Actinopolymorpha cephalotaxi: one gene and its partner. The protein of the gene in region 1 interacts with the protein of each later gene in a pairwise test. Links are inferred from orthologs where the notes say so. Each region holds a gene or a part of one and is shown in the gene's direction. Other genes may lie near its edges.

The links. Proteins that work in one complex are often made in the same cells at the same time.
Region 2: the proteins of FHR37_RS06635 (region 1) and FHR37_RS03645 interact in binary tests that used the Escherichia coli proteins (3 or more experiments, as listed by UniProt). The link is inferred for Actinopolymorpha cephalotaxi from one-to-one orthologs.

The regions. Positions count from the first base shown.
Region 1 is NZ_JACBZA010000001.1:1,474,326-1,479,374, forward strand. The notes cover bases 995-3,987. They hold FHR37_RS06635 (ABC-F family ATP-binding cassette domain-containing protein), read left to right. Parts: upstream 995-1,686; coding sequence 1,687-3,288; downstream 3,289-3,987. Other genes in these bases: FHR37_RS06630 (biotin transporter BioY), read right to left, coding at 995-1,374; FHR37_RS06640 (helix-turn-helix domain-containing protein), read left to right, coding at 3,479-3,697; FHR37_RS06645 (ABC transporter ATP-binding protein), read left to right, coding at 3,926-3,987. In the rest of the region: FHR37_RS06625 (class I adenylate-forming enzyme family protein), read right to left, coding at 1-682; more of FHR37_RS06630, read right to left, coding at 694-994; more of FHR37_RS06645, read left to right, coding at 3,988-5,049. UniProt on the Escherichia coli protein: Genetic data indicate it may be involved in ribosome assembly or function.
Region 2 is NZ_JACBZA010000001.1:796,960-802,302, reverse strand. The notes cover bases 832-5,235. They hold FHR37_RS03645 (multifunctional oxoglutarate decarboxylase/oxoglutarate dehydrogenase thiamine pyrophosphate-binding subunit/dihydrolipoyllysine-residue succinyltransferase subunit), read left to right. Parts: upstream 832-1,213; coding sequence 1,214-5,035; downstream 5,036-5,235. Other genes in these bases: FHR37_RS03640 (DUF6104 family protein), read left to right, coding at 5,088-5,235; FHR37_RS03650 (hypothetical protein), read left to right, coding at 832-1,022. Also shown: more of FHR37_RS03650, read left to right, coding at 1-831; more of FHR37_RS03640, read left to right, coding at 5,236-5,264. UniProt on the Escherichia coli protein: E1 component of the 2-oxoglutarate dehydrogenase (OGDH) complex which catalyzes the decarboxylation of 2-oxoglutarate, the first step in the conversion of 2-oxoglutarate to succinyl-CoA and CO(2).

The DNA.
Region 1 (5,049 bases):
CGAGGTGGGCCCCGCCGCACACGACGGTCCGCAGCCGGCTGGTCGCCGGGTCGAGCCGGTCCAGCAGTTCGGCGAGCATGCTCGGCACCAGGTGCACGGCGGTGCAGGACGCGCAGGCCCGGGCGGCCTCGATGGGCGACCAGGAAGGCAGCGCGTGCACGGCCGCGCCCACGGTCAGCGCGTGCAGGGCGCCGTACAGGAACAGGCTTCCGGACAACCGGCCGGGGACCAGCACCGTGTCCTGCGCGCCGACGCCGGTGAGCGCGGAGAACGTCGGGAAGCTGAACGTCCACGACCGGCGGGAACGCGCCACCGGCCGGGGCGTGCCGGTGCTGCCGGAGGTGAACACCACCAGGCTCACGGCGGTGCCGTGCCGGTCCACCAGTGCGCGGGCGGCGTCCACCGCGGACTCGCGTACGGCATCCGGCCAGTCGGCGTCGGCGACCACGGCGGCCGCCTCCAGCAGGTCGGCGGCGAGGACGGCGGCCAGCAGGTCGGCCGGCTCGGACTCCGCGCAGACGACGGCGTGCCCGGCGGCGACACCGGACGCGGCGAGCGCCTCGGACCGGGTTTCGGCGCGGGCCGCCAACTCGCCGTAGCTGACCGTCCCGGACGCACCGACCAGCGCCGGCCGGTCCGGCTCGGCGGCCGCCCGGCGGCGTACGTCGCGGGAGATGGGCATCGAGGCGAACGTTATCGCCGGGTGCGGCGGGTGGAGCCGGTCGGCTTCTCGCCCCCGGGATCGGTGGCGTCGTCCGAGGCCCCGGCCGGCTCGTCATCGTCGGCGGGGCCCTCGGGCTCGGCCGTACCCAGCGTCGGGTAGCCCGCGTGCACACCGCGGGCGACCAGCGTCGCGAGCACCGCCTTGATCAGATCGCCGGGCAGGAACACCGCCGCCGCGACCAGCGTGGCCACCAGCCCGGTCGTGCCCGACCGCCACGCCTGCACCGGAACGCCGATCGCGTACACCACGACGATGCCGCCGACGACGTTGGCGACCAGCCCGGCCGGGATGCTGTACGCCCGGTAGCGGGGGAGCAGGCGTTCGGTCAGCCAGCCGGTCACCCAGGCGCCCAGGGGGAAGCCCACGAAGTAGCCCGCCGACGCACCGGCCAGTACCCCGAGCCCGCCCCGCCCTCCGGCCAGCAGCGGCAGCCCGGCCAGGACGAGCGCGCAGAACGTCAGCGTCGCCAGCAGCCCGCGGCGCGCACCCAGGATCGACCCGGCCAGCATCGGCCCGAGCGACTGCGCGGTGATCGGCACGGCACTGCCGAACAGCGCGATCGATCCCGGCAGCCCGAGCACCGCGATCAGGGCCGCGAACAGCGCGATCAGCGCCAGGTCGCGGGTGGGTAGCCGGCGGTGGGGTGTCATCAGTGGAACTCCTCGTGGTTCGGTCCGGCCCAGAAAGCAGTCCGGACAGCGGGGCCGCATCGAGGGTATGCGGCCGGCCCGCCGGTCCGACCTGCCCTCCGCGCCAACGTCCGGTCCTGCCGCTTGGCGTGACCCCACAACCAGGGCCTCCACCGCCGGGCCACCGCCGGGTCGCGGCTCACCCGGAACAACCGGGTCGCGGCTCACCGAGATCGGCCTCTACACTGGCGGACATGCTCATCCGGATTGCGTGACCGGACACTCCGTTGCCCACGTGTCCCCTGTGTCCGTTCGACTCCGGAGCGTTCCCCCTTGATTACCGTTAGCAGTCTCGAACTTCGTGCCGGCGCCCGTCTTCTCCTCTCCGACCTCTCCTTCCGCGTCGCCGCCGGCGACCGGGTGGGCCTGGTCGGCCGCAACGGCGCCGGCAAGACGACCCTCACCCGAGTCCTCGCCGGCGAGGGCCAGCCGGCCGCCGGCACCGTCACCAGGTCCGGCTCGGTCGGCTATCTCCCGCAGGACCCTCGTACCGGCGATCTCGACATCACCGCCCGCGACCGCGTGCTGTCTGCACGCGGTCTGGACCAGGTGGTCGACCAGCTCCGCTCCGCCGAGCTGGAGATGGCCGGCGTCGGCGCCCGCAACGGCACCGACCGCGCGATGCGGAAGTACGCCCGGGCCGAGGAGGAGTTCCTCGCCCGCGGCGGGTACGCCGCCGAGTCCGAGGCCGCCCAGGTCACCGCGAGCCTGGGCCTTCCCGAACGCGTCCTGGCCCAGCCGCTGCGCACCCTCTCCGGCGGTCAGCGGCGCCGGATCGAGCTGGCCCGGATCCTGTTCTCCGGCTCCGACACCCTGCTCCTCGACGAGCCGACCAACCACCTCGACGCCGACTCGGTCACCTGGCTGCGGGAGTACCTCCGCTCCTACAAGGGCGGCCTGGTGGTGATCAGCCACGACGTCGGCCTGCTCGAGGCGACTGTCAACCGCGTCTTTCACCTGGACGCCAACCGCGCGGAGCTGGACGTCTACAACGTCGGGTGGCGCACCTACCTCGACCAGCGCGAGACCGACGAGCGGCGGCGCAGGCGCGAGCGCACCAACACCGAGCGCAAGGCGAACGCGCTGATGGCCCAGGCGGACAAGATGCGGGCCAAGGCGACGAAGGCGACCGCGGCCAAGAACATGGCCCGCCGGGCCGAGCGGATGGTCTCCGGGCTGGAGGCCGAGCGCAAGGCCGACCGGGTGGCCAGGATCAGGCTGCCGGAGCCCGCGCCCTGTGGCAAGACGCCGTTGACAGCGCAGGAGCTGTCGAAGTCGTACGGCTCGCTGGAGGTGTTCAGCGACGTCGACCTGGCCGTGGACAAGGGCAGCCGGGTGGTCGTCCTCGGGCTGAACGGCGCGGGGAAGACGACTCTGCTCCGGGTGCTGTCCGGGGTCGAGCGGCCCGACACCGGCGAGGTGGTGCCGGGTCACGGCCTCCGGCTCGGCTACTACGCCCAGGAGCACGAGACGCTCGACACCACGCGTACGGTCCGGGAGAACATGCTGGCCGAGGCGCCGCACCTCACCGACACCGAGGCGCGCAAGGTGCTCGGCTCGTTCCTGTTCTCCGGCGACGACGTGGACAAGCCGGCCGGGGTGCTCTCCGGCGGGGAGAAGACCCGGCTGGCACTGGCCCGGCTGGTGTGCTCGAGCGCCAACGTCCTGCTGCTGGACGAGCCGACGAACAACCTCGACCCGGTGTCGCGGCAGGAGATCCTGGGCGCGATCAGGTCCTACAAGGGTGCGATCGTGCTCGTCACCCACGACGAGGGCGCGGTCGAGGCGCTCGAACCCGAGCGTGTCCTGCTGCTCCCCGACGGCGTCGAGGACCTGTGGAACGCCGACTACGCCGACCTGGTGTCGCTCGCCTGAGCCGGCCCGGACGCCCGATTTCGGCGGTTCGGACGACATCCGCCGGATTGCGAATCGGTAATCGTGGCGATCAGGTGTTGCCGACGCGCATGGTCCGACCGATCATCGGGCATTGGTGGGTTGATCGAATGCCGTGCGGCTCTGCCATGTGAGCCCCAGGGCAACCGCCAACTCGCCAGCGGAGGCAAGCGTGGTCGAGACATTGAAGAAGGGCGTTCGGGTCACCGGACCACAGCGGGACAAGCTCGCCGCGGATCTGAGACGAAGGTACGACGGAGGAAAGAGCATCCGCACGATCGCTCAGGAGACCGGCCGTTCCTACGGGTTCGTGCACCGGTTGCTGAGCGAGTCCGGGGTGCGGCTTCGCAGCAGGGGCGGGGCGACCCGGGCCAAGAAGGTGCGGGCCTGACGCCGCGCCGCCGTACGCCCCCCGTCAGACGCGAGGAGCACACGTACGGAAGGCAGGCCACGGCCTTGGGACCGCGGGGGTCACCAGGGGGCTGGGCCGGTCTCTGCGAGACCATGATGCCCTGACGAAAGAACCCCCTGGCCGGGGAAGACCTTCACCGGCCAGGGGGTTCACTGTGCGGACGGTCCGTGCGGACGGTCGCCGACGAAGGGAAACCGCGCCTTGAGCATGCACGGTGGTGGCTGGGGCACGATGCGTTCCTTCACCCGGGACCGCTCGGCTGCCCGCCGGCGGCTGGCGCCCGGCACGATCCGGCGGATCGCGGCGTTCGCCCGGCCCTACAAGGGGTTCGTCGTCGGCCTGACGGTGCTGCTGGCGGTCGACGCCGCCGCCGGCGCGGTCACGCCGCTGATCTTCCGGGAGATCATCAACGAGGGCGTGCTCGGCAAGGACTCGAGCCTGGTGGTCCGGCTGGCCCTGGTGGTCGCGGGCATCGCCGTGCTGACCGGCGCCCTCGGCCTGGTCGAGCGCTACTGCGGCTCTCGGATCGGCGAGGGCCTGATCTACGACATGCGCTCGCGGGTGTTCGCGCACATCCAGCGGATGCCGCTGGCGTTCTTCACCCGTACCCAGACCGGCGCCCTGGTGTCCCGGCTCAACAACGACGTTCTCGGCGCACAGCAGGCGTTCACCTCCACGCTGTCGAACGTCGTCAGCAACCTCCTCACCGCCGTGTTCACGCTGAGTGCGATGTTCGTGCTGTCCTGGCAGATCACCCTGGTCTCGCTGGTCATGCTGCCGCTGTTCCTGCTGCCGGCGCGCTGGCTGGGACGCAAGCTGCAGGCGATCACCCGGGAGTCCTACGACCTCAACGCGCAGATGAACTCGATGCTGACCGAGCGGCTCGGCGTGTCCGGCGCCCTGCTGGTGAAGCTGTTCGGCCGGCACGAGGCGGAGGACGAGGCGTTCGGGCAGCGGGCGGCCCGGGTCCGCGACATCGGCGTCACCCAGGCGATGTACAGCCGGGTGTTCTTCACCGCGCTGATGCTGGTCGCCTCACTGTCGGTGGCGCTGGTCTACGGCTGGGGCGGTGTCCAGGCGGTGGCCGGAGCACTGAGCGTCGGAACACTGGTGGCGCTGACGGCGTACCTCACCAGGCTGTACGGCCCGCTGACCGCGCTGTCCAACGTGCACGTCGACATCATGACCGCACTGGTGAGCTTCGAGCGGGTGTTCGAGGTGCTCGACCTGGAGCCGCTGGTGAAGAACCTCCCCGGCGCCCGCGACCTGCCGGCCGGCGTGCCCGCGAGCATCGAGTTCGACCGGGTGAGCTTCGAGTACCCCCGCGCCGC
Region 2 (5,343 bases), 680 kb from region 1 along the record:
GGGTTCGCTCGATGGGCCGGTCCCCGCAGGCACCCGGTGCGTTCCGCCCCGCAGGCGGCGACGCGGAGGCATCCGAGCGGCCGGGGTTCCGGCGCACCCAGCCAGGCTCGGTAGGTGAGCCCGCCTGGGGCGGTGAGCCGCCGCAGGCTCCCGGCGGTGGCGCGTTCGGGCGGCACGACGCCGAGCGGCCCGAAACCGGGCCGGACGACGCCGAGCACCGCGAGACCGAACGAACCGACGCCGAGCGTCCCGAGACCGGGCCGGCCGACGTGAGCCGACCCGACCCGGACCGACCGGACACCGACCGGCCCGACACCGGGCTCGGCGAGCCGCAGGGCCACGCACCGGCGGACCGCGAACAGGAGGCAGCAGTGGACGAGGTGACCGAGCGCCCGTTCACCGGCCGGGCCGACTCGCCCGAAACAACCGGACGCGAGCGGGACAGCTGGGCCCGGCCGGCCGGAGACCACAGCTCCGCGGTCGCGGACTCGAAGCCGGGCCGTGACCGCCAGGACGGCCCGGACAGCTCCGATGGCCCAGATGTCCCGGCTCTTCCGGACACTTCGGACGTTCCGAACCACTCGTACGGCTCGGACGAGTCGGACCGGCAGTTCGGCGACCGCGCCGGAACCGACCGGGACGACGCGCTGCCCAGCGGCATCGGTTCGGACGAGGGGCTCGCAGGCGACGGCGCCGGCCCGGACGACTCGGTGAACGGCCATGCGGAGCGGGACGACGCCGAACACCGGCGCCGGATCGACGATCTCCAGCAGCGGTGGCTGGACGCCCAGGCCAAGCTCCTGGACGACCCGCGCGACGCCGCGCACGAGGCCGGCCTGCTGGTCGGTGAGGCCATGGTGTTCGTCACCTCGACGTTCACCGAGCACCGGGAGCGGATCGAGCGCGACTGGCGCGACGACGCCGATCTCGGCACCGACGAGCTACTGTCGATCATGCGCCGTTACCGCAGCTTGTTCCGGTCTGTCCTGGCGGCCTCGGAACTTCCCGAGGACCGCCGCTGACCAGGGCCGAAACCGGCTTCGACGACACCGTGTGGGCGGCTGCCCACACGGTGTCGTCGCCCGCGGTCCGGCTCGTAACCAAAACCACTGCTCCGGGACCAACGGAGTTGAAGTCGGCGACTAGGCTTGGTTCCCGGAAGCCGAACAATCGGTCCAAACGATCATGGTGAGCGGAAGAGGCGATCAACGCCGTGGCGTCCCAGTCCTCGCACAACGACCCGCTGTCCCAGTTCGGGACGAACGAGTGGCTCGTCGACGAGATGTACCAGCGCTACCTGAACGACCCTGACTCCGTGGACAAGGCCTGGCTGGCCTTCTTCCGCGACTACCAGCCCGACCGCAACGGCAGTGGCGCCGACGCGGGCACGGATGGTGGCTCGGCCAAGGCCAAGGGGTCCGGTGGCGCGTCCGGGACGAACGGCACCTCGGCCGCACCCGCGAAGGCGGCTCCCGCGAAGGCGGCTCCCGCGAAGGCGGCCCCCGCCAAGTCCGCGCCGGGCAACGCTCCTGCCGGAAAGTCCGCGCCGGAGAAGCCCGCGCCCGCCAAGCAGGCCCCTGCCAAGGCGGCCCCTGCCAAGCCTGCCGCCGCCAAGCCGGCGGCTGCCAAGCCCGTCGCCGGCAAGCCCTCCGCCCCGGCGGCGGAGACCAAGGCGGCCGAGCCGGAGCTCGTCACCCTGCGCGGTGCCGCCGCCCGTACGGCCAAGAACATGGACGAGAGCCTGGCCGTCCCGACCGCGACGAGCGTGCGTCAGGTGCCGGTGAAGCTGCTCATCGACAACCGCATCGTCATCAACAACCACCTCGCCCGCTCCCGCGGCGGCAAGGTCAGCTTCACCCACCTCATCGGCTACGCGATCGCCAAGGCGGTCCGGTCGATGCCGGAGATGAACCACGGCTTCACCGAGGTCGACGGCAAGCCCACCCTGGTCAAGCCGCCGCACCTGGCGCTCGGCCTGGCGATCGACATCCAGAAGCCCGACGGCACCCGGCAGCTGCTGGTCCCCAACATCAAGGGCGCCGAGACGCTCGACTTCGCGTCGTTCTGGAGCGCGTACGAAGACGTCGTACGCCGCGCACGGAACAACAAGCTCACCGTCGAGGACTTCCGGGGCACCTCGATCAGCCTCACCAACCCGGGCACGATCGGCACCAGCCACTCGGTCCCCCGGCTGATGGCCGGGCAGGGCGCGATCATCGGCGTCGGCGCGATGGAGTACCCCGCCGCCTACCAGGGTGCCGCCGAGGAGACGATGAACCGTCTCGCGGTGAGCAAGGTGATGACGCTCACCTCCACCTACGACCACCGGGTGATCCAGGGCGCGCAGTCCGGTGAGTTCCTCCGCCGGGTGCACCAGCTGCTGCTCGGCGACGAGGACTTCTACGACGAGATCTTCGCCGCGCTGCGGATCCCGTACGAGCCGGTGCGCTGGGTGTCCGACATCCCGACCTCGCACGACGACGAGATCGGCAAGCAGGCCCGGGTGCTGGAGCTCATCCACGCCTACCGCGTGCGCGGGCACCTGATCGCCGACACCGACCCGCTCGACTACAAGGTCCGCCGGCACGAGGACCTCGACGTGGTGACCCACGGCCTGACGCTGTGGGACCTCGACCGCGAGTTCGCCACCGGCAGCTTCGGCGGCGGCAAGCGGTTCATGATGCTGCGGCACATTCTGGGGCTGCTGCGCGACGCCTACTCCCGCACCGTCGGCATCGAGTACATGCACATGCAGGAGCCGGACGAACGGCGCTGGATCCAGGACCGCGTGGAGCGTCCCCAGGACCGGCTGCCGCAGCAGGAGCAGCTCCGCATCCTGTCCAAGCTCAACCAGGCCGAGGCGTTCGAGACCTTCCTGCAGACGAAGTACGTCGGCCAGCGGCGGTTCAGCCTCGAGGGCGGCGAGTCGACGATCGCGCTGCTGGACGAGGTGTGCGAGCAGGCCGCGATGGCGGGCCTGGACGAGGTCACGATCGGAATGGCCCACCGCGGCCGGCTCAACGTCCTGGCCAACATCGCCGGCAAGCGGGCCGCGCACATCTTCCGCGAGTTCGAGGGCAACATCGACCCGCGGACGATCCAGGGCTCCGGCGACGTGAAGTACCACCTCGGCGCGGAGGGCGAGTTCTCCGCGGACAGCGGCGCCAAGATCAAGGTGTCGGTGGCCGCGAACCCCTCCCACCTGGAGGCGGTCGACCCGGTACTGGAGGGCATCGCCCGGGCCAAGCAGGACCTCCTCAACCGCGGCCTGGAGTTCCCGGTCCTTCCGGTGCTCGTGCACGGTGACGCGGCGTTCGCCGGCCAGGGCGTGGTGGCGGAGACGCTCAACCTCTCCCAGCTGCGCGGTTACCGCACCGGCGGGACGATCCACGTGATCGTCAACAACCAGGTCGGCTTCACCACCTCGCCCACGGCGTCGCGTTCCTCGACCTACTGCACCGACGTCGCGCGGATGATCCAGGCGCCGATCTTCCACGTCAACGGCGACGACCCCGAGGCGTGCATCCGGGTGGCCCGGCTGGCGTTCGAGTACCGCCAGACGTTCCACAAGGACGTCGTGATCGACGTCATCTCCTACCGCCGCCGGGGCCACAACGAGACCGACGACCCGTCGTTCACCCAGCCGAAGATGTACGACCTGATCGAGGGCAAGCGCTCGGTCCGCAAGCTCTACACCGAGGCTCTGATCGGGCGCGGCGACATCTCCGTCGAGGAGGCCGAGCAGGCCCTCCGCGACTACCAGGAACGCCTGGAGCGGGTGTTCGCCGAGGTGCGGGCCGCCAAGAACGCGCCGTCCGACGACTACCTCACCGCCCCGGACTACCCCGGGAAGCCGGCCGCCGAGGCCGACACCTCGGTGTCGCTGGAGACGCTGAAGCGGATCGCGGACGCGCACGTGTCGACGCCGGAGGGGTTCACCGTCCACCCGAAGGTGCTGCCGCAGCTGCAGCGCCGGGCGGCGGCCATCACCGACGGCCCGATCGACTGGGCGACCGCGGAGATCATCGCGTTCGGCTCCCTGCTGATGGCGGGCCGGCCGGTCCGGCTGGCCGGGCAGGACAGCCGGCGGGGCACGTTCGTCCAGCGGTTCGCCACCATCGTCGACCGGCACACCGGCGAGGAGTGGAGCCCGCTCCAGCACCTCGACGAGGACCAGGGGCCGTTCTACATCTACGACTCCCTCCTCAGCGAGTTCGCCGCGATGGGCTTCGAGTACGGCTACTCCGTGGCCCGGCCGGACGCGCTGGTGCTGTGGGAGGCGCAGTTCGGCGACTTCCACAACGGTGCCCAGACCATCATCGACGAGTTCATCTCCGCCGGTGAGGCCAAGTGGGGCCAGCTGTCCGGTGTCGTGCTGCTGCTGCCGCACGGATACGAAGGCCAGGGGCCCGACCACTCCTCCGGCCGGATCGAGCGGTTCCTGCAGCTCGCCTCCGACGACTCGATGACCGTCGCCCAGCCGTCCTCCCCGGTCAACTACTTCCACCTGCTGCGCTGGCACAGCCTGGGCGCGGTGCACCGGCCGATGATCGTCTTCACCCCGAAGTCGATGCTGCGGAGCAAGGCGGCGACCAGCCGGCCGGAGGAGTTCACCAAGGGTCGGTTCCTCCCGGTGATCGGCGACGACACCGTGGATCCGGGCAACGTCGAACGCGTCGTCATGTGCTCGGGCAAGATCGCCTGGGAGCTGCTGGCCGAGCGCAAGCGGCGCGAGGGCGCGGAGCCGCGCACCGCGATCGTCCGGGTGGAGCAGCTGAGCCCCCTGCCGGCCGAGGCGCTCCGGGTGGAGCTGGCGAAGTTCGACGGGGCCAGCGACCTGGTGTGGGCGCAGGACGAGCCGTCGAACCAGGGTGCCTGGCCGCACATGGCGCTCAACTTCTTCCCTCATCTCGGCCAGTCCGTCCGGCTCGCCGCCAGGCCCGCCTCGGCGGCACCGGCCGTCGGCTCGGGTGCGGTGCACAAGACCGAGCAGGCGTCGCTGTTCGACAACGTGTTCGGCCAGGACAGGTCCTGATCCGCCGGACGCCGGCGGCACCCGCGTACGCAGACCGGAGTTCGTAGCCACGATGTACTTCACCGACCGCGGCATCGAGGAACTGACCGACCGCCGGGGCGACGACGAGGTGTCGCTCGCCTGGCTGGCCGGACGGCTGCAGGAGTTCGTCGATCTCAACCCCGAGTTCGAGACGCCGATCGAGCGGCTGGCCACCTGGCTGGCCCGGCTGGACGACGAGGACGAGTGAGCACCGGCCTGTCCGACCGGCGGGTGGTCCGCCGGGCGGTGCGCCGCGAGAGCGCGGACATCGATCCGGAGGCCTGGCC